Regions from separate parts of the Brenneria tiliae genome, predicted to be linked through region 1. Evidence: predicted binding sites of a transcription regulator. Region 1 holds the regulator's gene; each other region holds the start of a gene.

Region 1 (10,669 bases):
GCAGGTAGCCGCTCGGCAGCCCCAGCATCCAATAGGCGGTAAAGGTTATGTAAAAGATCGAGCGGGTGTCTTTATAGCCGCGCAGTACGCCGCTGCCGATAACCTGAATCGCATCGGATATTTGATAAACGGCGGCCAGCAGCATCAACTGCGACGCCATCGCCACCACCGCCGGCTCCTGGTTGTAAAGCAGGGCGATGGGCTCGCGCAGCAGCGTAGTGAAAATTGCGGTGCAGAATGCCAGTACCACGCCGGTTAGCAGTCCCATATACGATGAAATGCGGGCATTGTCCACCGAGCCTTCTCCCAGTCGGTGGCCGACGCGTATTGTCGTGGCTATACCCACGGAAAGCGGCAGAACGAACATCAGGGAGCTGAAGTTAAGCGCGATCTGATGACCGGCGACGTCCACCACTCCGAGCGGTAAAACCAGCAGCGCGACGATGGCGAATAACGTCACCTCAAAGAGCAGCGCCAGCGCAATGGGCAGGCCGAGACTAAACAGGCGCTTCAGCGTGTGCCAGTCCGGTGTGAATCGCTGCGGCGACCTGATATCGCGCAGCCAGACCGCACGCCTGGTATAGGCCGCCATCAGCAGCAGCATGATCCAGTAAACGGACGCCGTCGCCACGCCGCAGCCCACGCCGCCCAGTTCCGGCATGCCGAACTTGCCGTGGATGAAAATGTAGTTAATGGGGATGTTAATCAACAATCCGATAAACCCGATAATCATGCCCGGCAGGGTTTTCGACAGGCCCTCGCACTGGCAGCGTAAAACCTGATAGAACAGGTAGCCAGGTACGCCCCACAGCAGGGCGTGTAAATAGCCGATGGCTTTTTCAACCAGTTCGGGCGAGTCATTGTTCATCAGGCGGATAATATGCTGTCCCTGATAAAGCGCCAGCATGGTTAACAGGGAAACCGCCAGCGCCAGCAAGGAGGATTGCCGAACCTGATGTGCGATACGATCGCGGCGGCCGGAACCATTTAACTGGGCCACCACCGGCGTCAGCGCCAGCAATAATCCGTGACCGAACAGGATGGCGGGCAGCCAGATAGAGGTGCCTACGGCAACCGCCGCCATATCGGTGGCGCTGTAGGCGCCGGCCATAATGGTATCCACCACACCCATGGATGTCTGAGACACTTGCGCAATGATGACAGGAACCGCTAGCGCCAATAACTTACGCGTTTCAGACAGGTACTTCTGCACAAACACCTTCCTTGAATTGACCAACCGGATAGCGGGATAATTAAACCTGGATAAAAACAATGATATTGCCGATAGCGATAAGGTTGATATTGTAACGACTCGCCAGAAGTAAACCAGCTTGCCGGCGAATAAATTAGCGGTGGACATCATTGCGGTGAATATGCCCGGCGATTATTGGCAATGGGGTTTGGTTTTCAGCTTTATATGGGGCACACTGCATGATAGCGACCTATTTCAATCAGCGATGCGCGCGTCGGCGGTATCGCCCGACAGCTATTCCTTTACACCGTTTTAAGAGGCAAGCCTGATGTTTACCGGTATTGTTCAAGGCACCGCGCCGGTGGTGTCCATCGATGAAAAAGCAAATTTCCGTACCCATGTGGTGCAACTTCCGCCCGAATTACTGCCGGGATTGGTTCCCGGCGCTTCGGTGGCCAATAACGGCTGCTGCTTGACGGTAACCTCGGTGGAGGGCGACCGCGTCAGTTTTGATTTGATGAAAGAAACCCTGAGGCTGACCAATCTGGGGGATATTACCCCAGGCGATACCGTCAACCTGGAGCGGGCGGCGAAATATGGCGACGAGATCGGCGGGCATATTATGTCCGGTCATATTATCTGTACCGCGGAAGTGGTGAAGATTCTGGTTTCAGAAAATAACCATCAGATTTGGTTCCGCCTGGCGGACGAATCGCTGATGAAGTATGTGCTGCATAAAGGGTTTATCGGCATTGACGGGATCAGCCTGACGATTGGTGAAGTTACCCGCAACCGTTTCTGCGTGCATTTGATTCCCGAGACGCTGCACCGCACCACGCTGGGACAGCGGCGCCTGGGGCAGCGGGTGAATATCGAAATTGATCCGCAGACACAGGCGGTGGTAGATACGGTGGAACGGGTCTTGGCCGGCCGACAGGCGTCCGAACTGCTGCCCGAGGCGTAACGCGTAAATCCGCCCCCCGCCGGTTGGATAAGCGTCCGGCTTGCGGGGGGCGGTTTGCTATTTTAGCGCGGAACCCGTACGCCGCCCTCGATGCCGTTAACGCTGAACAGCACCTGCCACAGCTGAATATTGCGGGCGCGGAACGCGCCGGCGCAGGCATTAAGGTAGTAGCTGAACATACGGCGGAATCGCGCGGAATAGCGATCGGAAATTTCCGGCCAATGCTGCTGGAAACGCTGGTGCCAGGCCATCAGGGTGCGATCGTAATCGGCGCCGAAGTTATGCCAGTCTTCCATCAGCATATAGGGTTCGCTGGCATGGGCGATATGTTGTACGGAAGGAATGCAGCCGTTGGGGAAAATATATTTATTAATCCACGGGTCGACTTCGGAGGTGGTTTTTTTGGCGCCGATGGTGTGCAGTAAAAATAACCCGTCCGGCTTAAGATTTTTACTGACCACCCGGAAATAGGTGTCGTAGTTACGCGGTCCGACGTGCTCGAACATGCCCACCGAAACCACCCGATCGAATTGCATATCCAGATCGCGATAGTCCTGCAGCAAAATCGTGACGTCGAGATCCTTGCAGCGCTGCTGGGCTAATTTTTGCTGTTCTTTGGAAATAGTGACGCCCCAAACGGAGACGCCGTACCGGCGTGCGGCGAATTCCGCCAATCCGCCCCAGCCGCAGCCGATATCCAGCAGCGTCATTCCTGGCTGAAGCTGCAGCTTTTCGCAGATCATCTCCAGTTTGTCTTCCTGCGCCTGCTCCAGGGTGGATGCCTGTTTCCAGTAGCCGCAGGAGTACTGCATATAGGGGTCCAGCATCAGCGAAAACAAGTCGTTACCCAGATCATAATGCGCTTCGCCGACTATCCAGGCGCGTTTTTTGGATTGCAGATTCATCAGCCGTGCGGCGGCGACGCGCAAAATATCTTTCAGATGGTGAGGTATTTTTTCATCCAGTCCGGCGCGTAGTATGCGATGGAAAAAAACGTCCAGCCGCTCACATTCCCACCAGCCGTCCATATAGCTTTCACCCAATCCCAATGATCCTTCGCGCAATACGCGTTTAAAGAAATCAGGATTCTTGACCTTGATATCAAAAGGGCGGGAACCGTTGATTTTGACATCGGCCATGTCCAGCATTTCACGCACAATCTGGAACCAGGACGTATGATGACGACCCAGTTCCTCGACATCCTCTACACATGATGAACTCATAACTTCTCCCTACCTTGCTGCTCGCGAAGTACCCGCAAGGAAAGCATAGACAATTATTACCTATTAAGCGGTGTATCGGTGGGATCACCCATCGTCTACCCTCCGGATATCAGAGGAAAATGAAGAGAAAAAAGCCGGTACGCAAACACGTAGAGGCACTTATCCTTAAGATAAATACGCAAACTCCCTATGCGCTGAACACTCAAAGGATAGTGAAAAGATAATTTATGATTGTTGTGCTAAAAACTGCTGATCAGTTTATGACTGCTTCGGCCAAGGTACAAGTATAAATTGGCCGAAGCATTGTTGGCGTGGCGTGCGTTTCCGTTCTCAGGAGTAACGACGGTAATCGCGGAATGGACCGTCGGCCACGGAACGACGTTCGATAAGGCTAGGGTGAACCTCAATGGTCTGCGCGTCTTCCCGCTTGCTGGTGATGCGGTCCAGCAGCATGGCGAAAGCCGATTGCCCCAGCCGTTCTTTGGGCTGATGGATGGTGGTCAGCGCCGGGGTGAAAAAGCGGGAGTGGCGGATATTGTCGTATCCGATGACCGAAATATCCTGGGGAACGCGCAGCCCCAGCTCATCGGCGGCGCAGATTGCCCCCATGGCCATAATATCCCCGCCGCAGAACACCGCCGTCGGCCGATGTTTCTGCGCCAGAATCTGCTGCATCGCCTTATAGCCGGATTCGGGCTCGAAATCTCCCTGAACGATCCATTCATCGTGAATCTGAATATCGGCGTCTTTCAGCGCTTTTAAAAATCCAAGATAGCGCCCGCTGCCGGTATTCCGTTCCTGAATGCCGGGAATGGCGCCGATATCCCGATGGCCGCGCTCGATAAGATAGCGGCCCGCCATATAGCCGCCCTCAAAAGCGTTATCAATAATGGTATCGGTAAAATCGCTGTGGGCCTGCCCCCAGTCCATGACCACCATCGGAATGTTGCGATAGTCTTTCAGCATGGCGAGCAATTCAGGCGGGTATTCCGCGCACATGACCAGCAAGCCATCGACGCGTTTTTGGGCCAGCATGGAAAGATAGGCGCGCTGTTTATCGAGATTGTTATGTGAGTTACACAAAATCAGCGTGTAGCCTTTGGCGTAACAGCTGTTTTCGACGGCTTCGATGATTTCAGCGAAGTAGGGGGCTTCGCTTGAGGTCGCCAGCAACCCAATGGATTTGGTGTGATTGACTTTAAGGCTGCGGGCGACGGCACTGGGTGAATAGTGTAATTCCTTGATTGCCGTCCTGACGGCGGCCCTGGTCTCTTCGGCGACGAAACGTGTTTTGTTGATCACGTGCGATACGGTTGTGGTAGAAACGCCAGCACGTTTTGCCACATCTTTGATCGTTGCCATGTAAAAATGACTCCTGAAACGACTTATTACAGTCGTAAGTATATTGTTAATCGTTTGCCTGCGTTTAATGTTCTCTTCCCAGATAAAAAAAACAGGGTTTCAGAAGGAGAATGCCGAATGTTACACCTGAAGGGGCAAGGCTGGCGTTGTTCGACCAATACGCGGCGTGTCGTCAAACAGCGGATTTTGTCCGATTTGCCGCAAAAGTGGAAGCGGTAATTTATACTATTAGCGAGACGCCGGTATGAGATTTTTTTCTCAAACTATGGAAGACTGGCAATCGTGATATGCAGTTTTACCCTGAAGTTTGGTTGAATCTTCCCAGGACGGTCGATACTTTCTTTTGATAATGGGTGTGCGCAAAAAAGGAGACGCCTATGGATACTGACCTGAAGATGTCGTTGTTGACCACCATTGGTGCGTTGGCGATGATCATCGTATTTAGCTTTACCGCCGTACTGAATTAACCGGCCCTGGGCCGAGCCTCTTTTTTATCTTCGCGGACGGGTTTTAAGCGTAAAACCCGTCCGCATTATTTGCGCGCAGGCGCTGACCCCGAGCCGGTTAGCGAACGGTCTGGGGAGTGACCACGCGGCGTGCGCCGACATAGTGCTCCCGCCAGTAATCCTCGTTCAATTTACTGATACGAATATCCGCGCCGCTACGCGGTGACTGAATGAATTTCCCCTCTCCCAGATAAACCCCGACGTGATCGGCCGCGCCGCGCTTGTTGATGCGAAAGAACACCAGATCGCCGCTCTCCAGCTCGTTTTTGTTAATCGGCGCCGCGTCGCGCAGGTGGTACATTTCATTCGCCGTGCGCGGGATAGGGATTTTGACCACGTCTTTATAGGCGTAATAAACCAGACCGCTGCAGTCAAAGCCGGTGAACGGCGATGCGCCTCCCCAGCGATAAGGTTTACCCATCTGGCCCATCAGCTTATTCATCGCCGTTAATTTGGCATGCTGATAGCGTTTTTTATGCGCCTCGCTCAGCGCCAGTCCTGTTCCCGTTTTGTCTTGCAGCGCGGCTTTGGTTTTGGAGCGTGCGGAGTAAAGCCTGTGGCGGGTTTCCGGCGGCAATTTTTTAAGGTTTTTTCGCACCAGCGCCGGCGTGCCGCCCGTCGTTCTTGACGACGCCTGCTGCCGTTGATGCTTGGCGGCGCGGGGTGTTTTAGCCTTATCGGCGCCTGCATTGGCTTGCGCGCCGTTCAGCGCGGATTTTTGCGGCGCCGAATTCGGCGTATAAGGCGCCGCCTGCGCTAAATTCACCAACAGGGGGCTGAAACATAATATAAAGAGGCCGGTAAATAAGCGCATGATAGCAACGATCGGTAATAGTCCTTAAATCGCCAATGGCGCACAGTATTCCCGAAAACGGCATTATAAAACAGTGGGAATCTCTCTTTTCTTCATACAAAATAGTGAAAAAAAGTTAATGGTGGTTTTTTCGGTGGATTTATCGTCACTGCCGCCGTGAATTTCATCCCATAAGGCCCGCACCGCGGCGAAAATATACCCACATAAAAAATAGCGTTTTTTTGTGGCTGCCGCCCTCGGTACAATAACGTTGAGTGGATGGCGCCGTAATGGCTCATCTGATGTAAAGAAAGTGACGTTAGCCATCCTAAAGGTTTGAGGAAGCGAGAGAATGACGACAACGACAATTGAAAAGATTCAGCGCCAGATCGCTGAAAACCCGATTCTACTGTATATGAAAGGTTCACCTAAATTGCCAAGCTGCGGATTTTCCGCCCAGGCGGTACAGGCGTTGTCTGCGTGTGGCGAACGTTTTGCCTATGTCGATATCCTGCAGAACCCGGATATCCGCGCCGAGTTGCCCAAGTATGCCAACTGGCCGACTTTTCCCCAACTGTGGGTCGACGGTGAGCTGGTCGGCGGCTGCGACATCATTATTGAAATGTATCAGCGCGGCGAGCTGCAGCCGCTGATTAAAGAGACGGCGGATAAATACAAATCCCAGCAGCAGGATCAGGAGTAAGCCAGCCTGGAGTCGCGTGTACAAGCGCGATGCCTGCCGTATAACGAAACCTGCATAACGAAAAGAGAGGGGAGCGCAAGCCACCCTCTCTTTTTTTCAGCGGGCTTAGCTTGCCGCGGAGGCGGCTGCCGGTTGATTTTCATCCAACGCGAGCGGCCATCCGCCCATGCGCTTCCAGCGGTTGACCAGTTCACAGAAGAGCAGCGCCGTCTGATTGGTGTCGTAGAGGGCGGAATGCGCCTGGCTGGAATCAAAAGCGATGCCCGCGGCGATACAGGCTTTGGCAAGCACGGTTTGTCCCAGGACCAGCCCGCTAAGCGCGGCGGTGTCAAAGGTGGCGAAAGGATGAAAGGGATTGCGTTTCAGGCTGCAGCGTTCGGCGGCGGCCATGATAAAGCCATGATCAAAGGTCGCGTTATGCGCCACGATAATGGCCCGGTTGCAGCCCTGATCTTTTAATCCCTTGCGCACGACCTTGAATATTTCATGCAGGGCTTCGTATTCGCTGACCGCGCCGCGTAGCGGGTTGCCGGGATCGATGCCGTTAAACGCCAGGGCCGCGGGTTCCAATACTGCGCCCTCAAAAGGCTCAATGTGGAAATGTAAGGTTTCATCCGGCTGCAACCAACCTTCGGCGTCCATTTTTAATGTTATTGCTGCGACCTCCAGCAAGGCATCGGTTTTGGCGTTAAACCCGGCGGTTTCAACATCGATCACCACCGGGTAAAACCCACGGAAACGACCGCTCAGGGCGTTCAGGTCATTATTATCAGCCATTAGTCTCTTAATCTTTAACAAAATACAGCGCGTATTATGGCAAATTTTGGCGAGAGATGCAGTATGCGCGGGAATCCGGCGGGCGCCAATCAGGCGCCCGCCGAGATTGATTAATTGCCGAGCCCCTGGCCGGATTGAGATTTTTCTATCAGTTCGATTTTATAACCGTCCGGATCTTCGACGAACGCAATAATCGTGGTGCCGCCTTTGACCGGGCCGGCTTCGCGGGTCACATTTCCGCCCGCTTTGCGGATGCGATCGCAGGTGGCGGCCACGTCATCCACCCCCAGGGCGATATGACCATACGCATTGCCCAGATCGTAACGCTCTACGCCCCAGTTATAAGTCAACTCGATGACCGCGCCTTCGCTTTCCTCGGTATAACCGACGAATGCCAGGGTATATTTATACTCCGCGTTTTCACTGGTGCGCAGCAGGCGCATACCCAACACGTTGGTATAAAAGTCGATTGAGCGTTGTAAATCACCAACACGCAGCATGGTGTGAAGTAGGCGCATAATTTTAATTTCCTCGGTTGGCCGCCGTGATGAACGGCAACATGGCGAAAAAAAGCTAACGGATAAGAAGTATAGCGTTGTAGCTATGCCGAGTCCAAGCCATTGCCGGCCAGGCAGAACGATGACGTAGGAAAATCCCCTTTAATTACAATGGCTATCTAATTATTTCATCTGTTACTGTCAGCAAAGACTTGCCAGCGAGAGCGATCGAGGCTTCAATAAACGGGGTGGTAGAAGGAGGCGCGGTGCCTGAGCAACTTGAACTCTTTGCTGTTCCCAATCCTTGCCGTGGCGTTTGTCAGTCTGATGAGCGAGGTTTTTGCCGCGGTTGTTTTCGCAGCCGCAATGAGCGTTTTGGCTGGGGGCAGATGAGCGACGTGCAGAAACAGGAGGTGCTGCGTTTGTGCCGGCAACGGATGAAACGCCAGTTGCGCAGCGGGAAATCAGAGCCGCCCGCGGAGTCGCGGCAGCCGTCTTTATTTTAACGCTCTCTAAACGGTCACTGAATAAAATAAGCCCGAGATCATTTTTACCATCCGTTTATTTGGTAGAATCTCATTATTCAAAATAATAAAAATCATTTTCCATTTTTATAAATCAGAGTTGATTGCAATCCAGGGATATAACTTAGCATGCTAATTATAAGGAGAGTTTATGGAATTGCCATTAGGATCTGATTTAGCTCGTTTGGTGCGAGTTTGGCGCGCACTAATTGATCATCGGCTAAAACCGCTGGAACTGACGCAAACGCATTGGGTGACGCTACATAATATCTACCATCTTCCGCCCGGTCAGTCGCAGATTCAACTGGCGAAAGCGATAGGGATCGAACAGCCTTCATTGGTCCGAACGCTGGATCAATTGGAAGATAAGGGTTTGATTACCCGACATGTGTGCTCACACGACCGACGCGCCAAGCTTATAATGCTTACCGAAGCCGCGGAACCGATCATACAGGCGGTCAATGACGTAGTTAGCCGCACCCGTAACGAAATTCTATTCGGCATCACTCCTGAACAGGTCGATGAATTGGCCTTGCTGATTTCGCGTTTGGAAAAAAATATACTGGCGTTACATGAGAGCCAGTCTTAGTTCATTTTTCATCGCCGTCTTTGCGGCATAAGAAATAGTCTTTGACGATCTTGTTGGTTATATTTTTGCTACATTTTTAACAACAACGTAATGATTATTGATGGTAATCACCACCGTGCGGGTGGTGATTATGGTCAGGAATCAGCGAGGAGAAACGGTAATACTGCGGCCGTTGCTGGCCATCGCCACGCGTTGCCCGGCGCTGAATCTGGTGTCGCCCTGTTTTTGAACCACCATAATGGTGCTGCCGTCATCCTTACGGATTTCCAGCTCCACGCCTTGAGTCCGATTTAGCGCGCCCGTAGCGCTTTGACCGGCTACGCCACCCGCAACCGCGCCTGCGGCCGTTGCCAGACTACGGCCGGATCCCCCTCCGACGGTGTTGCCCAGAAAGCCCCCCAAAACCGCACCGCCAAGCGCGCCGATGATGTTGGAGTCCTCACCCGCCTGAATTTGTATCGGACGCGTTGATACGATGGTGCCGTAGGTGACGGTTTGCACCTGCTTGGCTTCGGATGCGCTGTAAACATCTCCTGAAAGCGTACTGGTATTGGCGCAACCAGCCAGGGTGATACCAGCTAGGGTAACCACAAGCAAACGCTTCATCATAATAAATACTCCTGTAATGGCGATATGTCGGGTTGGCTCTGCCTCGGCCGACGATGGTATACGGTTAAATTATGGTCTGGCTTAATGTTCCATTCCACTCTTTTTACTCTTTTTTGCAGAATATAATAGTGTCTTTAAATTGATGGTAAACGGAGAGAAAAATCCGCCGTCCCGGTTTTTGCTATACTGCACCTCATCACCCGGCCACATTTTTAACAAAAATTCAACCGCGATAACAAAACATAAAAAATATAATAATTCAGTGCTTTAAAATGCTATTTTTATCCCGGACCCATGTTTAATTGTTAGTTTTCTTTACCCTGCGGGGAAAAGGTCATGAAATGAGATCAGGCAGATATATCGGTGTGATGTCGGGCACCAGCCTCGACGGTATTGACGTGGTGCTGGCGGCTATTGATGAATACACAGTTGCGCAGCAGGCCAGCTATAGCCACCCGCTGCCGCAGGATATCAAAAAGGCCGTTCTGGGCATGTGCCAGGGACAGCAGGTCACGCTGTCCGCACTGGGGCAGTTGGATACCCGCCTGGGGATCCTGTTCGCCGAGGCGGTACTGGCATTGCTTAAAGAGACGGGAGTGAATGCGCGGGATATCACCGCCATCGGCTGTCACGGGCAGACCGTCTGGCATGAGCCGAACGGCACGGCGGGCTGTACGCTGCAAATCGGCGATAACAACCGCGTTGCCGCCATGACCGGCATTACCACCGTGGGCGATTTTCGTCGCCGCGATCTGGCTTACGGCGGGCAGGGGGCGCCTCTGGTGCCGGCGTTTCATCACGCGCTGCTGCAGCACCCGACCGAGCGCCGCATCGTACTGAATATCGGCGGCATCGCCAATTTGTCGCTGCTGGTTCCGGGGGCCGCCGTGCGCGGCTATGATAGCGGTCCGGGAAATATGCTACTGGACG
Region 2 (10,669 bases), on a different contig from region 1:
GCGGAAGCGGCGACGGCGGCCTCTTCACGCGCGGCCTGTTTCAGTTCGGCATACTGCTGTTTCGCCTGTTCGATACCGGCTTCAACGTCATTCAGGCGCTGCTCGACCAACTGCGCCGTTTTCTGCTTGGCGGCAATCAGGTTATCAACGGTTTTATTCACTTCTTCCTGCGACATCGAGGTGTTTTCAGCCAGCGCCCTGGTCAAGCTGTCGCGATCGACGTCTTGCGTTAACGCTTCGCCGCGTTTTTTCAGCTTGTCGGTCAGCGTTTGAATAACGGCATCGCTGTTATTCGGGTTGATGGCCAGCGCTTTTACCGCTTCGCCGATTTCCTTTTTGGCGCCCTGCAACTGCGTTTGCACAAAGTCCGGCTGTAATGAGGCGATATTGCTTTTGCGTAAGGCCGCGGCCACTTCATCGGTCATCGCTTCAGGTTGCAGCTCGGTGTCCAGATTCAGATTATCAAATGCCTGTCCGCCGATATTGGCCATCCCCTGCAAACCGCCGCCTACGGCGGAACCGGCGCCGGAGATAACGTTACCGGTCAACGAGGCCACCGAACCCAACGCGCTGCCGGTCGCCTTTACCGCGCCGCCCAGCAGTGCGCTGCCTAAAATAGCGGCGACGATAAGCGCCGTCGCCCAGACAAGGAAACCGTGAATCAAGCCATCCATCGCCGCCAGTCGGCCGGCAATAAATGCCCCCACCGCCAGGCTGATAATGATGGAAACGGCGGACCAAACCAATACCGTGCTCCCAACGCCGTCGACCGGATCGTCGGACAGCGGATCAACAATCGAAAAACCTAGGCTGGTGCCAAGCGTAGAGAGCAATAACGAGACGGCTAACACGGTGATGACGCCGCCGATAATGCTCCCCCATGATATTTTTTTTGCCACGTGCAATTCATTCGTAACGCTCATACCTAAACTCCTGTTAAGTCGTCAGTTTTATGCTGTCGGCGTATTGTAAAACACCGTAAACACATTAAATCATTTAAAGTATAGCCGTGATTTTAAAAATGAAAGGATGAATAAAAAGCGCACCGAAACCAGAGAAAATAAACAATGGGATTATATACATGACTATTTATGGCAACAAATAATTAGCATGATTAATATAAGCTGACAATATAAATATTGACCGCAATAGCGCGCAGGCGGGATTTTAGCGGCGGCAACGGAAAACGATTATCGTCCTGACGCAACATATGACCATTGAAAGTTATATTACGCTTTGCTAACGTGCTGGAGGCGCGATCAGCGCCACCTTGTCCGCGGGAAGGGCTGCGCCCATGATCGATGAATCGGTATGCCATACGGCTTTCCCTTTTCTGTCTGACTGGCGGACTCGGACCTTGGAAAAGGGGCGCAATCATGACGTCATCCCAATCTTCCGTATTATCCTCACCCTTTCGCATTAATCTTGAGCAACAGCGTAAACGCGCTAAAGCGCTGCGCGATGCCATCAGGCAATCTCATCCCGAGGCAATTGCCCGCTTTAGCCGTTACCATCCCGGTTTGACGCCAGCGCAATTGGCGGAACGGTACGACCGACTGAGCGACGCGCAGTGGATCATCGCCCAGGAATTAGGGTTGCCAAGCTGGCCCAAATTGAAAGCGCATATAGAAGCGATGGCGCGCGCCAGAAAGGTGATCGACGCCCAGAGCAGAGCGCCGGATCACGCGCTTTCCACCTTACATATCCGCTGTGGTTCAGACATTCAGCAGCCGCTGCGGCAGGCCGGATTCCGGGGCGACTATCTGGCCTATAGCGATCCTTTTTGTCAGGGCCCGGTGCTTGCCGGCGACGACTGGCTGCCGCAACGGATAGCGTTTCTCGCCAGCCACTACACCTCGCGCATGGGCATCAGCCGGCAACAGCTTCTGCAACAGCGTGAACAGGAAGAACACACGCTGTTATCCGCCGGCGAAAATTATCGGCGCATCGTATTATGGTTTGAACATGACAGCTACGATCAGCTGATTCTGGCACGCTGCCTGGCTCATTTCGACGCTAACCCAGCTCCGTTGCTCGAAATGGTCACCGTCGATCGCTACCCCGGCAGCCGCCGTTTTCTCGGCCTCGGCCAGTTGCCGACCGAAGCTTTGCTGCTGCTGTGGCAAACGCGTCAGCCCGTTACCCCGCTGCAATGCCGTCTGGGCCGTCAGGTGTGGGAACAGTTGCGTTCGGATAATCCCTCGACGTTGCTGTCGCTGGCGACAGCGGTTGCCACCGACCTTCCCTTTATGCCGCAGGCGCTACTGCGCCATTGCCAGGAGTTTCCCGGCGTAGAGAATGGACTGGGCCTGACCGAACAACTGGCGCTGCGCTGTCTGGCGGAACGTCCCCACACGCCAAAGCAGCTTTTTCACACTCTGACGGAACACCATGACCCCTTGCCCTGGCTGGGCGATATCATGCTGGACGACATTATCGACGGACTGAGGCTGGCGCCGGAACCCGCGCTGTCGCTGGATGCGGCCTCGGGCGTCCTGAGTCTGACCGAGGTTGGACGCGCATTGCTGGCCAATCGTCTGGACTGGATGAACTGTTATCCGGCTGAACGCTGGCTTGGCGGCGTACGGATTGATGGCGGTCAACGCGGCTGGCGCTGGCATCAACGGAGTCAAAAATTGGTGCTGACAAGATAGATGGCGCCATGGCGGCGGCCCAGGGTAGCCGCCATTGTTATGATTATCTTTACACAATGCCTGACAGCGCGCGCGGCTTCTGACAAAATAGCGCCACTTCCCCGCATTTAAAATTGATGGATCTCATCTCAGATGGCAGCAAAGATTATTGATGGTAAAACGATTGCGCAGCAGGTTAAAGACGAAGTCGCTGCGCAGGTAAAACAGCGTCTGGCCGCGGGTAAACGTGCGCCGGGTCTGGCGGTTATCCTGGTTGGAGAGCATCCGGCATCACAGATTTATGTCGCCAGCAAACGCAAGGTCTGCGAAGAAGTCGGCTTTATCTCACGTTCTTATGACTTACCGTCCACGACGACGGAATCCGAATTGCTGGGGTTAATCGACCAGCTTAACGCGGACGACACCATTGACGGTATTCTGGTTCAGCTTCCGCTGCCGGCAGGCATTGATAATACCAAGGTGATTGAGCGCATCGCGCCCGATAAGGATGTCGACGGCTTCCATCCGTATAACGTCGGGCGCCTTTGCCAGCGCGCGCCGCTGCTGCGGGCCTGTACCCCGCGTGGGATTATCACGCTGCTGCAGCGCTACAATATCGACACCTTCGGCCTGAACGCCGTCGTCGTCGGCGCCTCCAATATCGTCGGCCGCCCGATGAGCCTTGAACTGCTGCTGGCCGGCTGCACCACCACGGTGACTCACCGTTTCACCAAGAACCTGCGCCACCATATTGAAAACGCCGATCTGCTGGTGGTCGCCGTGGGTAAACCCGGCTTTATTCCCGGCGAATGGATCAAACCCGGCGCCATAGTGCTGGACGTCGGCATCAACCGTCTGGAAAGCGGCAGGGTGGTCGGCGACGTAGACTACGACGGCGCCCGGGAAAAAGCGTCATATATCAGCCCGGTGCCGGGGGGCGTCGGGCCGATGACGGTCGCGACCTTGATTCAGAACACCTTGCAGGCCTGCGAGGAGTATCACGATAACGCCGCGCGGTAATACATACTTAACGCATATAAATCAGGAAATTATGGAAATTTTTCATCTCGACGATCACCCGCACGTTGAACTGTGCGATTTACTGAAACTGCTGGGCTGGAGTGAAAGCGGCGCCGCGGCCAAAGTGGCGATTGCCGCGGGAGAGGTCAGCGTCGACGGACAAACGGAGACGCGCAAGCGCTGCAAAATCGTTGCCGGCCAGCAAGTGCGGTTTAACGGCGCCGCGGTGGAAGTCGGCGCCTAGGATATCCGCATAAAAAACCCCGCCGATAGCGCTCCGGCGGGGTTTTATTTTGCTAAAGCGGCAACGAATTACTTACGGCGCCAGGTAGTTCCCTGCGGCCCGTCTTCCAGAATAATGCCCATCTCATTGAGCCGGTCGCGCGCCTGGTCCGCCAGCGCCCAGTCTTTAGCCTGACGGGCGTCCTTACGCTGCTTAATCAGCCCTTCGATCTCCCTGACTTCGGCGTCATCGGTCTGCGCGCCGCTTTGCAGGAACACTTCCGGGTCCTGCTCCAGCAGGCCGAGCACTTTCGCCAGCTTACGCAGCGCCGACGCCAGCTGATTGGCCGCGTGCGGGTCTTCCGTCTTCAGGCGGTTGATATCCCGCGCCATATCGAACAACGCGGAATAGGCTTCCGGGGTATTGAAATCATCGTCCATCGCCTCACGGAAGCGGGCTTCAAAGATCTCTCCGCCCTGCGCCTCCACGCTGCCGTCCGTACCGCGCAGCGCGGTGTACAGCCGCTCCAGCGCGGAACGCGCCTGTTTCAGGTTCTCTTCGCTGTAGTTCAGCTGGCTGCGGTAGTGGCCCGACATCAGGAAATAGCGCACGGTCTCAGGATCGTAATAGGCCAGTACGTCGCGCACAGTGAAAAAGTTATTAAGCGATTTCGACATTTTCTCCCGATCGACCATCACCATGCCGGAATGCATCCAATAGTTCACATACGGGCCGTCGTGCGCGCTGGTGGATTGGGCGATTTCGTTTTCATGATGCGGGAACATCAGATCCGAACCGCCGCCGTGGATATCAAAATGTTCGCCCAGCTGTTTGCAGTTCATCGCCGAACATTCGATATGCCAGCCGGGGCGCCCTTCTCCCCACGGCGAAGACCAGTGCGGCTCGCCGGGTTTGGACTTTTTCCACAACACGAAGTCCATCGGGTTATGTTTAACTTCCGTAATCTCGACCCGCGCGCCGGCCTGGAGCTGATCCAGATCCTGACGGGAGAGCGCGCCGTAGCCGCGGGCGGTGGCGACGGAAAACATCACGTCGCCGTTACTTGCCACATAGGCGTGGCGTCGGGCAATCAGCGCTTCAACCAGTTCGATGATTTCGGCGATATGATGGGTGGCGCGCGGCTCTTCATCCGGCCGTAAAATATTCAATGCATCAAAGTCAGCATGCATTTCGGCGATCATCCGGGTGGTGAGTTGATCGCAGCTTTCACCATTTTCCGCCGCCCGCTTGATAATTTTATCGTCAATATCGGTAACGTTGCGCACGTATTTCAGCGAATATCCCAAATACCGTAAATACCGCGCCACCACATCAAACGCCACAAAAGTACGCCCGTGACCAATATGACAGAGGTCATAAACGGTGATCCCGCATACATACATCCCGACTTGACCAGCGTGGATAGGTTTGAATTCCTCTTTTTGGCGACTCAGCGTATTAAAAATCTTTAGCATCAGGCATTCCATGGTATTCGCAGGATAGGTGGATCATCGTTCGCTGTAAGCGTGAGTAACATCATTTTGCCAAGGGCTTTACAACCCTGACGGCGTATTGAAACCTGAACCCTGCGCTATTGCAAGACTGACGCAGAGGAATAAACGGATAACCGCTAAGGAATAGCGCCAAAAAAACGCCCGGCGCGTTTTTTGACGTCGTCCCCGGCGACGGCCCGTAAGGGCGGCGGCCAGGGATGGCGCGCCGCAAAAAAGCCCGGAATTATCCGGGCCGGGAACCAAACTGCCGTGGCGACGGCACAGACGCCGTCAGCGCCAGCGCGGATTGGAGACCACCGAATATCTGCCGCTGCCGAGGAAAGCGATAGCCAGGCCGGCAAAGAAAAATACCGCCGCCGGTTCCGCGATCCACGCGCCGGTTTTAGTCAGTACGAATAAATCGTTCGGATTCGCCAGCAACGCGGCGGTAAGCATGGTGAAGGAAAAAATCAACGCGGCGGGACGGGTGAAGATGCCCAGAATCAGCAGAATCGGAATGATGACTTCACCAACATAGACGCCATAACCGACGAATGTCGGAATACCCGCTTCCACCAGCATTTTCTGCACGCCGCCAATGCCGCTATGGACCTTGTGCCAGCCGTGAAACAGCATCAGGATACTGAACGACACGCGCAGCAACAACTTCCCGAAATCGGGTTTATCCAATACTCGATTAATACTGTTGAGCATAATTCACCTTTCTATTGATTTAGTGTTATTTAAGGGTAATAAGAATCGCTCTCAGACTAATCCGGGTGGCAGCTAAACAACAAGCAAATTATGAAAAACAGTGATCCGGCGCAATAAAAATCTCATTCAAATAAATTAACTAACTTTTTGATATTAAATCAGTTTATTTGGATAGGCGAAATATCGCGCGCTGATTGAGCGCGCGCTCCCCAGGTTATGCGCCGGCCTGTACTGACTCGGCAAGCCAGTTATGTTATAAGAGCGCTCTTGATTGTTCACCGCATGTTGTGAGCGTCGTTGTTCATTACCAAGGCTATGTAGGGCTCATTACTATGATCACGTTTCATACCAACCACGGCGATATCGTCATTAACACTTTCGCCGACAAAGCGCCGGTTACCGTGGAAAACTTTCTCAATTACTGCCGCAGCGGTTTTTACGACAACACCATTTTTCACCGTGTTATCAATGGGTTTATGATCCAGGGCGGCGGTTTCGCTCCCGGCATGCAGCAGAAGGAAACCCAGGGCGCGATTAAAAACGAAGCCAACAACGGCTTGAAAAACACCCGCGGCACGCTGGCGATGGCGCGCACCAACGATCCGCACTCCGCCACCGCGCAGTTCTTTATCAACGTGGTTGACAACGACTTCCTGAACTTCCGTTCAGAGCGTGCGGACGGCTGGGGCTACTGCGTATTCGCCGAAGTGGCTGAAGGTTTGGACGTGGTGGATAAAATCAAAGGCGTGGCAACCGGCCGCAGCGGCATGCACCAGGACGTTCCCAAAGAAGACGTGGTGATCACCGGCGTTACCGTCAGCGAGTAACTGCCGCAGCATGGCGACACTATTTATTGCCGACCTGCATTTAAACATTGATCAACCGGCGATCACCGCCGGTTTTCTGCGTTTTTTACGCCATGAAGCGGTAAATGCGGATGCGCTGTATATTCTGGGCGATCTGTTTGACGCCTGGATCGGCGATGACGATCCGCAGCCGCTGCACGCGACGGTCGCCGACGCCTTGCGGACATTACATCAACAGGGCGTTCCCTGTTATTTCGTGCACGGCAACCGGGACTTTCTGCTCGGCAGGCGCTTCGCCAGACGCAGCGGCTTAACGCTGCTGCCGACGGAAAACGTGCTGGATCTGTACGGCCGGCGGATACTTATTTTGCACGGCGACACGCTGTGCACCGACGACCGCGCCTATCAGAAGTTTCGCCGCCGGGTGCATAATCCGCTGATCCAGCGTCTTTTCCTGCTGTTGCCTTTACGCCTGCGCCTGCGCATCGCGGAAAAAATGCGCTCGACCAGTCAGCGCGCCAACCAGCATAAATCGCAGCAGATTATGGATGTCAATCCGCAACAGGTTATCGCCCGTCTGCAACACTATCAGGTCAGCACCATGATCCACGGCCACACCCATCGTCCGGCCATTCATCAAATCGTCGCCGATCATTTCAGCGCGCAGCGCGCGGTGCTGGGCGCCTGGCATAACGAAGGATCGATGATCAAAGTGACGGAGCATGATATCGAACTGATTTTTTTCCCTTTCTGACCCCTTTTCCCCCCCGCGGCTTGCCGCCGGCGCTGTTTTTCGGGCGTACGCAACCGTTTTCCTCACTTTGCAGTCGTGATATGCTCTACGCCCTCAACGCCAGCGCACCCACTATCTGGCGGATGCCGCACCACCACCATGTAACATCACAGGAGCTTTACAGGCATGTCATCCAACGTTGCCCCGGCTAAAATCGCCATCGTCATGGGTTCAAAGAGTGACTGGGCCACCATGCAGTTTGCCGCGGAAATCCTCACTACGCTGGCTATTCCTTTTCATGTGGAAATCGTCTCCGCCCATCGAACGCCGGATAAGCTGTTCAGCTTCGCCGAACAGGCCGCGAGCAACGGTTTCGAGGTGATTATCGCCGGCGCGGGCGGCGCGGCTCATCTGCCGGGCATGCTGGCGGCCAAAACGCTGGTGCCGGTATTGGGCGTGCCGGTGCAGAGCGCCGCGCTGAGCGGAATCGACAGCCTTTACTCCATCGTCCAGATGCCGCGCGGCGTGCCGGTCGGTACTCTGGCCATCGGCAAAGCGGGAGCGGCCAATGCCGCGCTGCTGGCGGCGCAGATTCTGGCGTTACATGACGGCGCAATCGCCACGCGCCTGGCTGACTGGCGGCGGAGCCAGACCGATGAAGTGTTATCCCACCCCGACCCGCGGGAGGAAGCATGAAACCGGTCTGCGTATTGGGCGATGGTCAGTTGGGAAGAATGCTGCGCCAGGCCGGCGAGCCGCTGGGGATCGCGGTTTACCCGGTCGGGCTGGATGCGGAGCCGGAATCGGTGCCTTTCCACAACAGCATCATTACCGCTGAAATCGAACGCTGGCCGGAAACGGCGCTTACGCGTGAGCTGGCGGCGCATACCGCGTTCGTCAACCGTGATATCTTCCCGCGTCTGGCCGACAGGCTGACGCAAAAACAGCTGCTGGACGAGCTGAATCTGGCAACCGCTCCCTGGCAGCTGCTTGCCGCCGCGGAAGAGTGGCCGCAGGTTTTTAGCCGGCTCGGCGAGCTTGCCATCGTCAAACGCCGCGTCGGCGGTTACGACGGCCGCGGACAGTGGCGCCTGCGGGACGGCGAGCAGCACGGATTACCGGCGGACTGCTATGGCGCATGCATCGTTGAACAGGGCATCAATTTTTCCGGCGAGGTGTCGCTGGTCGGCGCGCGCAACGCGCACGGGGAGTGCGTTTTTTATCCGCTGACGCATAATCTGCATCAGGACGGCATTCTGCGCGCCAGCGTCGCCCTGCCCCGGCCGGCGCCGCAGTTGCAGCAACAGGCGGAACGGATGCTCTCCGCCATCATGGACGAGCTGGGCTACGTTGGCGTGATGGCGATGGAATGTTTCATCGTCGGCGATCGTCTGCTGATTAATGAACTCGCGCCGCGCGTACACAACAGCGGCCACTGGACGCAAAACGGCGCCTCCATCAGCCAGTTCGAACTGCACCTGCGGGCGATTCTGGATCTGCCGATGCCGGCGCCGGTGGTGAGCGACGCCTCGGTGATGGTCAATCTGATCGGCACCGACGTCAATACCGACTGGCTGTCGCTGCCGCTGGTTCATTTGCACTGGTATGAAAAAGAGGTGCGCCCGGGGCGTAAAGTCGGCCATCTGAATTTACCCGCCCAGGATACCGCTCAGCTGCGGCAGAGCCTGCAATCGCTGGCCGCCATGCTGACGGATGAATACCACAGCGGTCTGCGCTGGGCGCAGGAAAAACTGCCGGTCTGATTCGCCGCCAGGCATACGCCGCGCTATGCCTGGCCGTTCGCTAAAAGCGAAAACACGATTTTTCAGCGTGACATCCTTGAAATGGCGTTTATTATTTACATCATCCCTGTTTTTAACAGTTTTATATTCCCGGTCATTTTTATCGTTTGAAAATAAATTATCGCATCAATAATTTTCCGTCAAAAAATAAACTATCGCCATGGATATTTTCATTTCCCCTGAAATTTATTAAAATGATTCACTTCGATTTATTTATGCGATCGCCGCAATATTATTCGCCGGCCAGCACGATATACATGCAGCCACAAAGGTATGCCCATCGACGTAATTTATATGTCCACTCCGTAGCGGCAACTTACCGGTACTGTACTTTTTATATACTGTGTTCACTAAGGAGAAATTTGCATGAGCACAATTCACGATAGCAGCCAGGCGTTGGAGCAGGCTTCAGACTGGCGCAAAAGCGATACGGTGTGGATGCTCGGCCTTTATGGTACGGCCATTGGCGCCGGCGTGTTGTTTCTGCCGATAAATGCCGGTATCGGCGGCCTGATCCCGCTAATTATCATGGCTATTATCGCTTTCCCGATGACCTATTATTCCCACCGCGCGTTGTGTCGATTTGTATTATCCGGTAAAAAAGGTGGTGAAGATATTACAGAAGTTGTTGAAGAACATTTCGGCGTCGGCGCTGGAAAATTAATCACCTTGCTGTATTTTTTCGCCATTTATCCCATTCTGCTGGTTTACAGCGTGGCGATTACCAATACGGTTGACAGTTTTATTACTCACCAGCTGCATTTGCCTTCTCCGCCCAGAGCATTGCTGTCTTTGATATTAATCATGGGATTAATGTTTATTGTCCGCTTCGGCGAAACCATGATTGTTAAGGCAATGAGTATTCTGGTTTATCCTTTTGTTGTTGTTTTATTACTGCTGGCGCTGTATTTAGTGCCGCACTGGAATACCTCTGTTTTCGAGAATGCTTCCCTGGCGAACAGCGTAACCGGCAATGGGCTGCTGGCTACCTTGTGGCTGGCGATCCCGGTGATGGTTTTCTCATTCAACCATTCGCCGATCATCTCCTCCTTTGCGGTCGCCAAGCGTAAAGAGTATGGCGAACAGGCCGAGAGGAAATGCGCCCGCATTCTGTCTTACAGCCATATCATGATGGTAATCACCGTGATGTTCTTCGTGTTCAGCTGCGTGCTGAGCCTCTCCCCGGCCGAGCTAATGGAAGCAAAAGAGCAGAACATCTCCATTCTGTCCTATCTGGCTAACCAC
Region 3 (10,669 bases), on a different contig from region 1:
TACAACAACTATGTCGGCGTTATCGGCATCGGCCGCATCAAACGCGGCGTGGTTAAGCCTAACCAGCAGGTTACGGTTATCGACAGCGAAGGGAAAACCCGCAACGGCAAAGTCGGTAAGGTCCTGGGACATATGGGTCTGGAGCGTATCGAAGCCACCCTGGCGGAAGCGGGCGATATCATTGCCATCACCGGCCTGGGCGAACTGAATATTTCCGACACCATCTGCGATCCCGCCGCGGTTGAAGCGCTGCCGGCGCTGAGCGTGGACGAACCGACGGTAACCATGTTCTTCTGCGTCAATACCTCGCCGTTCTGCGGTAAAGAAGGGAAGTATGTGACCTCGCGCCAGATCCTTGAGCGTCTGAATAAAGAGCTGGTTCACAACGTGGCGCTGCGCGTGGAAGAGACCGAAGATGCGGATGCGTTCCGCGTGTCCGGCCGCGGCGAGCTGCACCTGTCGGTGCTGATTGAAAACATGCGCCGTGAAGGGTTTGAACTCGCGGTATCGCGTCCGAAGGTTATCAACCGCGTTATCGACGGCCGCAATCAGGAACCGTTTGAAAACGTGACGCTGGATATCGAAGAGCAGCATCAGGGCGCCGTTATGCAAGCCATGGGCGAGCGCAAAGGCGATGTGAAAGACATGATCCCGGACGGCAAAGGCCGTATCCGTCTGGATTATCTGATCCCTGCCCGTGGTCTGATCGGCTTCCGTACCGAGTTTATGACCATGACCTCCGGCACCGGTCTGCTGTATTCCACCTTCAGCCACTACGATGACGTGCGTCCGGGCGATATCGGCCAGCGTCAGAACGGCGTGCTGATCTCCAACGGTCAGGGCAAAGCGGTGGCGTTTGCGCTTTATAGCCTGCAGGATCGCGGCAAACTGTTCCTGGGTCACGGCGCGGAAGTGTATGAAGGCCAGATCATCGGCATTCACTCCCGTTCCAACGACCTGACGGTGAACTGTCTGACCGGTAAGAAACTGACCAACATGCGTGCGTCCGGTACGGATGAGGCAACCACGCTGGTGCCGGCGATTAAAATGTCGCTGGAACAGGCGCTGGAGTTTATCGATGATGACGAACTGGTCGAAGTTACGCCGCAGTCCGTCCGTTTGCGTAAGCGTCACCTGACCGAGAACGATCGTCGCCGCGCGAACCGCGGTGGTAAAGAGAGCTGATTTTTCAGTGCGTTTTACCCTATAACAGGGCGCCTTCGGGCGCCCTGTGCTTTTTCTGATATTCCACGCTTTGATCTTCCCCGCTGTTCAGTTTTACCATTTCCCGCTACAGTGAAAACCCTGCGGTTACATCAGAAGGAAGGTGCCATGCTTTATATCTTCGATTTGGGTAATGTCGTTATTGATATCGATTTCAACCGGGTGCTGGGCGTCTGGAGCAAGCTGAGCAGCGCGCCGCTGGCAACGCTGAAAGAGCGTTTTGTGATGGGCGAAACCTTTGAGCAGCATGAGCGTGGCGAAATCACCGATGAAGCCTTTGCCGAACGGTTATGTCATGAAATGGGCATCTCTCTGAGTTTTGAACAGTTTTCCGCGGGATGGCAGGCCATTTTCGTCGCCTTGCGTCCTGAAGTCATCGATATCATGCGGCGGCTGCGTCAGGAAGGGCATCGGGTGGTGATCCTTTCCAACACCAACCGCCTGCATTGCGCGCATTGGCCGGCGCTGTTTCCTGAAGTGGAGCAGGCCGCCGATCGTCTTTATCTCTCTCAGGATATCGGTTTGCGTAAGCCTGAAGCGGCCATCTACCGCCATGTCCTGACGCAGGAAGGCGTGACGGCCGATCAAGCCGTCTTCTTTGATGATAATCCCGCGAATATCGCCGCGGCGCAGGCATTGGGCATCCACAGCATTCTGGTGACCGATCGTCAGGCGGTGCCGGATTATTTTGCCTCGCTGGCGGTGACCAGCGAGTAACCTGGGTTTATGGCGCGCTGTTGCGGTAAATCTTTCCAGAATAGTGAAAACGGGAGCGGTAAGGTTCAATGATCGCGTTAATTCAGCGAGTTTCCAGCGCCAGCGTGACGGTGGAAGATAGCGTCGTCGGGAAGATCGGCAGCGGATTGCTGGTGCTGCTGGGGGTTGAGCACGGGGATGATGAACAAAAAGCGGCGCGGCTTTGCCAGCGGGTGCTGGGTTATCGAATATTCAGCGATGATAATGGCAAAATGAATCTCAATGTGCGCCAGGCGGGCGGCAGCGTACTGGTGGTATCGCAATTTACGCTGGCGGCGGATACGCAGAAAGGCATGCGGCCCGGTTTTTCCCGCGGCGCGCCCCCCGCAGAGGCCGAGCGCCTGTATCACTATTTCGTCGGGCAGTGCCGCGAACGGGATATGCACACGGAAACCGGGCGTTTTGCGGCGGATATGCAGGTTGCATTGGTTAATGACGGGCCGGTGACGTTCTGGCTGCAAGCGTAAAGGCGGCAACGGCCGGCCACTCTTTTTTTATGAGGCATGTTTATGTATCACCTGAGAGTACCTGAAAGCGCAGAAGAACTTGATGCGTACTATCAATTCCGATGGGAGATGCTGCGTAAACCGCTGCACCAGCCGCTGGGCTCGGAGCGTGACGCCTACGACGCGCTGGCGCATCATCAGACGGTGGTGGACGAACAGGGGCGGCTGGTGGCGATCGGCCGGCTGTCCATCAATGCCGACAACGAAGCGGCCATCCGGTTTCTGGCCGTTCATCCCGACGTGCGGGGAAAAGGGCTGGGAACGCTGCTGGCGATGACGCTGGAGTCGGTGGCGCGTCAGGAAGGGGTAAAGCGCGTCGTCTGTAGCGCCCGCGAGGATACGGTGGGCTTTTTCTCCAAGCTCGGTTTTATGAATCAGGGGGAAATCACCGCGCCGCAAACCACGCCGATACGCCATTTTTTGATGATCAAGCCGGTGGAGACGCTGGATGATATTCTGCACCGCCCCGACTGGTGCGGGCAGTTGCAGCAGGCCTGGTATAATCGCATTCCGCTCAGTGAAAAAATGGGCGTGCGCATAAGCCAGTATACCGGCCAGAAATTTATCACCACCATGCCGGAAACCGGCAATCAAAACCCCCATCACACGTTATTCGCCGGCAGTATGTTTTCTCTCGCCACCCTGACCGGCTGGGGATTGATCTGGCTGCTGCTGCGTGAAAGGCATTTGGGCGGAACCATTATTCTGGCCGACGCGCATATTCGCTACAGTACGCCGGTAAGGGGCAGGCCGAGCGCCATTGCCGATCTCGGCTCGTTAAGCGGGGATTTGGATCGCCTGGCGCGGGGACGTAAAGCCAGGGTGCAGTTAAATGTGGAGCTGTACGGCGACGATAAAAAAGGCGCGCTGTTCGAGGGCGTCTATATGGTATTGCCCCCCACGCCGAAAGAGCCGCTGGAGCAGGGCGGCTCCGAAATCAGATGACGGCGGCCCGTCACCTGATACGGTCGGTTTACTGCGGCGTTTCCGTTACGGCGCCCTGATGCATCTGCTGCCTGATTGGCTGCCCGTCGCCGCCAACGCCCTGCAACGAGCCGTTTAACGTCGGTTTCAGCGGCGTACCGGCGGCGAGCCGCCCGTTCAGCTGTAGCTGTAGATTGGCGTTGTCAGCCGAAGCCGCTTCCTGAGCGGGCCACCCCCAGCGGGTTAAAATATCCGCCGGGACGGAGCGCCCGCTCAGCGTAAGCGAAAATGCCCGGTCAGGGCGTTGATCGATCGTCGTTTTGGCCTCCAGCAGGCCGTTTTGCGTAAAGGCGCTAAGGTCGGTAAGCGAGATCTGGCGGTCGTCGGCCGTTAACGCCAGCGACGGCCGGCGGACATCGACCTTATTGAAGGTCGCATCGCTGGCGTTCAGGTTCAGCGAACCGGCCCACACGCCCCACTGATGATGGCGGGCCAGCAGCAGGTCGCTGCCGTATCCGTCCAGCGCGGTAAGCTGAAAAGGGAAATCCGGATTGATATCAATCAGCAAATTACGGTTGGCGGTGAATTTTTTCACCGCCACTTCCGCCAGCCAGTCCGGCAGCGCGGTTTGCCAGCGCTGACGCCAGTCGCCGGGTAAGGTGTATTCCATGCCCGCGACGACAAACTCGTCCAGCTGCAAACGGCGACCGCTGCGCTGCCAGTTACCGTCGGTGCGCAGCAAACCGCCTTCCCAGCGGGTGGTGAACTGTTTGATTTCAACCCCGTCGGGAGAGAGTGCCAGATTAACGATAGGGTCGATGAGATGCATATTGCCGTTAACGATGTCGGTGGCGTTGAACGACAGTTCGCCGTCGTCGCTTTGCCAGTCGTCCTGTTTGAAGGTGACGTTGCGCAGCGTAACGTCGAGATCGATAAACGCCCATCCCGGCCCTTCGATACGGGCATCAATCAAATCAAAGCGGGAAACGGCGACGGCGGGCAAAGCGGTGATCGGTTGCCAGAACTCCCGGATGGTTCTTGGCGTTTGCAAACGCACCTTGCTGAGACGCAGGTTGTCGATTTGCCAGCTCCCGTCTTCCGCCCGGCTGGCGCTGCCGGTTAACTGGCCTTGCGCCACGTCCGCGCCGAAGTTGCCCAGGGTGAGCTGATTCTGATTGATTTTGCCCTGTACCAGCACCTGGCTGGCGGGGATGTCATTAAGCCGCAACGAACGGGCGCTGAGTTGGAAATTCCCCTGCCTGCCTAACAGGCGACCCGCTTCAGGCCGCCAGGGCATAATGCCGCCGTTGACCTGTTGACCGTTTAAATGCCAGTCGTCGTCCTGCGCCTGAATCGCCATGGTGCGCAGCTGTAATACGTCCGCTTCGATTGGCAGGGATGCCGCGGTCGGCGACAGGTTCAGCGTGCCGCCTTCCAGCTCCAGACTGGCGAAATGACGCGGCTCGGTTATCTGACGCGCGCTCAGCCCGGCGGAAACCTGTTTGGCGGTGAGCGTCGGCGGCTGATTTTTACGACCAAAGATGACGTCTTGCAGCACAATGCGAGCGGGCTTGGACCAGCTATGGTCGATTTTCCCCAGGGAGACCTGATAGTCCGTGTTTTGATTTACCCAATTGCCGATGCGCGCTGAAGCCCAGCCGGTTTGCAGTAATACGTATAATATTACCAGCGCCAGCAATGCCAGCAGCAGTAGGGTCAGCAATAATTTCCCGATAAATCTCATCGTGTCAGTCCATGTCAATCGTCAGGGATAACTGTTTTTATGCCGCAATTACCTTAAAGGCTCAACAGATAATGCAGTTACAGACAGTAAAAAGCGACCGGTGTTGCATCGGCGGTCGCTTTTATCCCGATACCCGTCATACTTCAAGCTGCAGGTGCGTTGGCTTTCCTCACTCACCCCGGTCACTTACTGGTGTAAGCTCCCGGGGATTCGTTGCGTCGCCGCCTTCCTGCAACTCGAATTATTTAGGGTATACATAACAGAAATTATTGACGCGGATACAAATTATTTTTCGTCGTGGGGGAAAACCAGATTCAGCACAATCGCCGTAATACCGCCGGCGGCGATGCCGGAAGAGAGCAGGGTTTTCATCCAGTCCGGCGCAAATTGCAGAATCAGCGGTTGCTGCGAAACGCCCAGCCCCACGGCCAGCGAGAGCGCGATAATCATGATGGCGCGCCGGTTCAGCGGTTCGCGCGACACGATGCGCACCCCGGAGGCGGCGATGGTGCCGAACATAACGATGGTGGCGCCGCCCAGCACCGGCTCCGGAATATGCTGCACAAAGCCGCTGACCGCCGGGAACAGCCCCAGAACAATCAGCATCAGCGCCACCACAAAGCCGACGTAGCGGCTGGCGACGCCGGTAAGCTGGATAACGCCGTTATTCTGCCCGAAACAGGAGTTGGGAAAGGTATTGAATACGGCGGACAGGCAGGAGTTCAGGCCGTTGGCCAGCACGCCGCCTTTCAGCCGTTTCATATACAGCGGCCCGCTGACCGGCTGTTCCGACACGTCGGACGTCGCGGTGATATCGCCGATGGTTTCCAGCGACGTCACCATAAACACCAGCATCAGCGGGATCAGCAGATTCCAGTCAAAGCCCAGGCCGTAATAGAGCGGCGTCGGCACCATGATGAAAGTGTTCTGTTCGGCCGGGGCGCCGCCCGGCAGCATATCCATCAGCCAGGCGCCGAGATAGCCGACCGCCATGGCGATCACCAGGGAAGCCACGCGCAGGTATGGGTTGCGCTGGCGGTTAAGCAGGATAATAACCAGCAGCACGATGCCGGCCAGCAACAGATTTTTCGGCGCGCCGAAGGTGTTGTTGTTCATCGCCGCATAGCCGCCGCCGATGGAGGTCAGGCCGACCTGAATCAGCGACAGGCCGATAATCATCACCACAATCCCCGATACCAGCGGCGTGATAATGCGGCGGGCCAGATGCAGAAAGCGCGACAGGATGATTTCGGTAAAGGAGGCGACCATCAAGGTGCCGAATAGCGCCGCCATCATGGTGGGAACGTCCGCGCCGCCGTTTTTCAGCGCCAGGCCGCCCATGATCAACGGCGTGACGAAGTTAAAGCTGGTGCCCTGAATCGACAGCAGCCCCGACCCCACCGGTCCCCAGGTTTTGATTTGCAGAATAGAGGCCAGGCCGGAGGCGAACAGCGACATGCTGATGATATGTTGCGTATCTTGCGCCGGCAGCCCCAGCGCCTGGCAGATCAATAGCGCGGGGGTGATCACCGCGACGAACATCGCCAGCAGATGCTGGCTGGCGGCAAACAGGGTTTGCGCCAGCGGCGGCCTGTCTTCCAGACGATAGATTAATTCACTGCGCTTGGGCGCTGCGGGTATCTCTGTTTGCGGGGTTTCCGTGGTGGCGTCGGTCATAATATGGCGTTCCTGAAACGACAAAGAGGGCATTTTAATCATCTCTTTGGCAAAAGCAAACGTTTGCTAAACGCGCCGCCGATATGAAATTTATCTGGTTGGCGGCAACTGGTTATTTAACGGCGCAACGGGTTGGATTTGGCGCGCAATACCCCATTGTCAGGCGTTGGTATAACGGGTGCGCTCCGGCAGCCAGCGCTCAATCAACGCCTTGGCATGGTCGGGATAACGCTGGTGGAGATGGCGGGCCACGCGCTGTACCTGGGGGATCAGCGCCTGATCGCGCAGTAGATCGGCGACTTTGAATTCCGCATTGCCCGTCTGGCGCGTTCCCAGTAGCTCGCCCGGTCCGCGGATTTCCAAGTCGCGCTGGGCGATAACAAAACCGTCATTGCTGTCGCGCAGTACCTGAAGCCGTTTTTGCGCCGTTTTGCTGAGCGGCGTTTTATAAAGCAGTACGCAGTGAGAGGCCACCGCGCCGCGTCCGACGCGTCCGCGCAACTGGTGAAGCTGCGCCAGCCCCAGCCGTTCGGGGTTTTCGATAATCATCAGGCTGGCGTTCGGCACGTCGACCCCGACTTCAATCACCGTCGTCGCCACCAGCAGTTGCAGATCGCCCTGTTTAAACGCCTGCATGACGGCTTGTTTTTCCTGCGCTTTCATCCGCCCGTGGACTAATCCGACGCTGATGTCGGGCAGCGCCGCCTGCAGCTCCTGACAGGTCGCTTCGGCGGCCTGCGCTTCCAGCAGATCGGACTCTTCAATCAGCGTACACACCCAATAGGCCTGCCGACCTTCCCGCCGGCAGGCGTTGTCGACCCGTTGGATGACGTCGTTGCGGCGCGAGTCCGGGATGGCGACGGTGGTGACCGGCGTTCTGCCCGGCGGCAGTTCGTCGATCACCGAGGTATCCAGATCGGCGTAGGCGGTCATCGCCAGCGTGCGCGGGATGGGGGTGGCGGTCATAATCAGCTGGTGCGGGTGAAATCCCTGCTCTTCGCCTTTTTCCCACAGCGCCAGACGCTGATGCACGCCGAAGCGGTGCTGTTCGTCAATAATCACCAGCGCCAGCCCGTTGAACTTTACCTGCTGCTGGAAGATGGCGTGGGTGCCGACCACCATCGCCACCCGGCCGCCGGCGATGGCGTCCTGCTGCGCCTCCCGCGCTTTTCCCTTCTGCTTGCCGGCCAGCCAGCCGACTTCAATACCCAGCGGCTCGAACCACTGGCGAAAATTATGCGCATGCTGTTCAGCCAGCAGCTCCGTCGGCGCCATCAGCGCCACCTGTTTGCCGTTGGCGATCGCCCGCAGCGCCGCCAGCGCGGCGACCAGCGTTTTTCCCGAGCCGACATCCCCCTGCACCAGGCGCATCATGGGGAAATTTTTGGCCATATCGGCTTCAATTTCACCCACAACCCGCTGCTGCGCCCGGGTAGGCGCGAAAGGCAGCGCCGACAGTAAACGCCGTTTCAGGGCGTCATTGGCCGCCAACGGCAGGGCGCGGTAGCTTTGCGCGCCGGCGCGCACCGCCAGCATGCTTAAATTATGCGCCAGCAGCTCTTCCATAATCAGCCGCTGCTGCGCCGGGTGCTTGCCCTGCTCCAGCTCGCCGAGCTGAACGTCGGGCGGCGGCCGGTGCAGGATATGCAGGGCGTCGGGCAGGCTGATAAGCGAACGTCCCAGCTCTTCCGGCAGCAGTTCATCGATAGGATTGGCGTCCAGCAGCGCCAGCGCCTGGTCGGTGAGCTTGCGCAGGGTCGCCTGGCGCACGCCTTCGGTGGCGGGATAAACCGGCGTCAGGGTTTCCTGCGGTTCTATTTGCGGGGTATCGCCCTGGATGCGGTATTCCGGATGGATGATTTCCGCGCCGATTTTACCGCGTTTAATTTCGCCATAGGCGGTGACCCGCTGGCCCGGCGCCAGACTGTTCTTCATCGCGGCGTTGAAATTGAAAAAGCGCATGGTCAGCAGGCCGCTGCCGTCGCTGATCTGGCAGGTCAGCATGCGGCGCCGGCCGAAGGTGACGTCATGGCGCAAAACTTCGCCTTCCACCGTGGCGTACATGCCGGGAAGAAGATCGCCGATGGCGTACAGCCGCGTGCGATCTTCGTAGCGCAACGGCAGGTGCAGCAATAAATCCTGCACGGTTTCCAGCCCGAGGCGGGCAAGTTTGGCCGCCTGACTGGCACCCACGCCGGCAAGCGTGCTCAGCGGTTGGGTATTCAGCAGGCGGCCTTTCATCAGCACTCCGAGGATTGCATTGACGCCCACCAGGCGCTATCGGCGACGAGCTGACCGCTGCCGTCGATATAAGGGCGGGGCAAACCTTTACGTTTGGCGACGCGCGCCAGTACCGGGTAGCCGCCTTCAAACAGCAGCCGCTGCTGCTCCGCTTCGTCCAGCGGGCTGTCTTGGCGCTGATACATGCCCGCCATCTGCCGTTGGCGCTGCGCTTCATACAGAATCAGGGCGCAGGCGACGGAGACATTCAGCGACTGCACCATGCCGGTCATCGGAATGATGATATCCCGATCGGCCAGCCTTAAGGCCTCTTTGCTGATGCCGGTTTTTTCCTGCCCCAGCAAAATGCAGGTCGGGCGGGTGTAATCAATTTCGCGGAAATCGACGGACTGCGGGGAAAGGTGGGTGGCCAGGATCTGCATGCCCTGCGTTTTCAGGTGGCCGATCGCGTCATGGATGCTGCGGTGCGTTTTAACCTGAACCCAGCTATTGCTGCCGGCCGCGGAAGACGCCAGCGTTTTCATTCTGCTGCCGGGCCAGACGGCGTGGATCCGATGGACGCCTACCGCATCGGCGGTGCGAATAACGGCGGACACGTTGTGCGGCTTATGCACCTGCTCCATGCAGACGGTCAGATCGGGCTGGCGGCAGCTGAGCATCTCTCTGATACGCGCGTAGCGTTGCGGTGTCATAACGGTCAGTTTCGGTTACGGTTAACTTTTATTACATCCGGCATTACGCGGATTTTGCGCATAACGTTCGCCAGATGAACGCGGTCGAGCGTGGTGAGACGGATAAAGGCGCTGTATACGCGGCCGTCCCTTTCTTCCGTATTGATACTCTGGATATTTGAATTGGCGGTATTGATGGCGGCCGCCAGATTGGCCAGCGCGCCCTGGTGATTGAACATATCCACCTTGATTTCGGCGATAAACTCCTGCTCGGTCACCTTATCCCATTCCACCGCCATAAACTTCTCCGGCTCTTTCTGGTAACCGCGAATATTGCGGCAGGATTCGTGGTGGATAACCAGACCCTTGCCGGGACTGACGTGAGCGATAATCGGATCGCCCGGAATGGGGCGGCAGCATTTGGCGAACGAGACCATCACGCCATCGGCGCCTTTAATCGGCAATTTGCGCAGCCCGGTGTTATCCAGCTGGGATTGTTCATTGAGCAGGTTTTTCGCCACCACCACGCTCATGGCGTTGCCCAGTCCGATTTCCGCCATCAGATCGTCCAGCGTGGCGAGCTTCATTCTGTCCAGCTCAAGCTGAATATTCTTGGGCGGGATATCCGACAGTTTGCGGCCGCTGCCCAGCGCATGATTCAGCAACCGCCGGCCCAGGCTGACGGAGTCGTCGCGCTTGAGGTTCTTCAGCATCTGGCGGATTTTGGCGCGCGCTCGGGAACTGACCACAAAGTTCAGCCAGGCGGCGTTCGGTCTGGCGCCCGGCGCGGTAATGATCTCCACGGTCTGTCCGCTGGTCAGCGACTGCGAAAGCGGATAGGGCTGGCGATCGACTCTGGCGCCGACGCAGGCGTGGCCGATATCGGTATGCACGGCGTAGGCGAAGTCCACCGGCGTGGCGCCGGC

The links. Region 1 encodes PurR, which represses purine synthesis genes. Its sites were predicted from a motif close to CANGCAAACGTTTGCNTG; they were not measured.
Region 2: purE (5-(carboxyamino)imidazole ribonucleotide mutase) is a predicted target of PurR. The motif match lies at 7,690-7,707, and genes of this name have one in related genera.
Region 3: MFP24_RS06290 (nucleobase:cation symporter-2 family protein) is a predicted target of PurR. The motif match lies at 6,884-6,901, and genes of this name have one in related genera.

Annotation. Positions count from the first base shown of each region.
Region 1 covers NZ_JAKPCB010000090.1:10,139-20,807, forward strand. The annotation lists gene MFP24_RS04800 (MATE family efflux transporter) at 1-1,213, opposite strand, end outside; gene MFP24_RS04805 (riboflavin synthase subunit alpha) at 1,521-2,156, shown strand; gene cfa (cyclopropane fatty acyl phospholipid synthase) at 2,219-3,379, opposite strand; gene purR (HTH-type transcriptional repressor PurR) at 3,710-4,741, opposite strand; gene cydH (cytochrome bd-I oxidase subunit CydH) at 5,119-5,208, shown strand; gene MFP24_RS04825 (C40 family peptidase) at 5,306-6,061, opposite strand; gene MFP24_RS04830 (Grx4 family monothiol glutaredoxin) at 6,393-6,743, shown strand; gene rnt (ribonuclease T) at 6,849-7,520, opposite strand; gene gloA (lactoylglutathione lyase) at 7,631-8,038, opposite strand; gene MFP24_RS04845 (DUF1289 domain-containing protein) at 8,284-8,523, shown strand; gene slyA (transcriptional regulator SlyA) at 8,693-9,130, shown strand; gene MFP24_RS04855 (outer membrane lipoprotein) at 9,272-9,739, opposite strand; gene anmK (anhydro-N-acetylmuramic acid kinase) at 10,081-10,669, shown strand, end outside.
Region 2 covers NZ_JAKPCB010000102.1:260,200-270,868, forward strand. The annotation lists gene MFP24_RS19850 (CAP-Gly protein) at 1-923, opposite strand, end outside; gene MFP24_RS19855 (hypothetical protein) at 1,115-1,318, opposite strand; gene MFP24_RS19860 (DUF1835 domain-containing protein) at 1,377-2,654, shown strand; gene folD (bifunctional methylenetetrahydrofolate dehydrogenase/methenyltetrahydrofolate cyclohydrolase FolD) at 2,787-3,653, shown strand; gene ybcJ (ribosome-associated protein YbcJ) at 3,685-3,897, shown strand; gene cysS (cysteine--tRNA ligase) at 3,966-5,351, opposite strand; gene MFP24_RS19880 (DoxX family protein) at 5,661-6,083, opposite strand; gene ppiB (peptidylprolyl isomerase B) at 6,416-6,910, shown strand; gene lpxH (UDP-2,3-diacylglucosamine diphosphatase) at 6,921-7,643, shown strand; gene purE (5-(carboxyamino)imidazole ribonucleotide mutase) at 7,809-8,318, shown strand; gene purK (5-(carboxyamino)imidazole ribonucleotide synthase) at 8,315-9,385, shown strand; gene MFP24_RS19905 (HAAAP family serine/threonine permease) at 9,791-10,669, shown strand, end outside.
Region 3 covers NZ_JAKPCB010000092.1:16,791-27,459, forward strand. The annotation lists gene typA (ribosome-dependent GTPase TypA) at 1-1,185, shown strand, start outside; gene yihX (glucose-1-phosphatase) at 1,333-1,941, shown strand; gene dtd (D-aminoacyl-tRNA deacylase) at 2,010-2,447, shown strand; gene fabY (fatty acid biosynthesis protein FabY) at 2,490-3,431, shown strand; gene MFP24_RS06285 (AsmA family protein) at 3,460-5,154, opposite strand; gene MFP24_RS06290 (nucleobase:cation symporter-2 family protein) at 5,440-6,831, opposite strand; gene recG (ATP-dependent DNA helicase RecG) at 6,991-9,072, opposite strand; gene trmH (tRNA (guanosine(18)-2'-O)-methyltransferase TrmH) at 9,072-9,764, opposite strand; gene spoT (bifunctional GTP diphosphokinase/guanosine-3',5'-bis pyrophosphate 3'-pyrophosphohydrolase) at 9,770-10,669, opposite strand, start outside.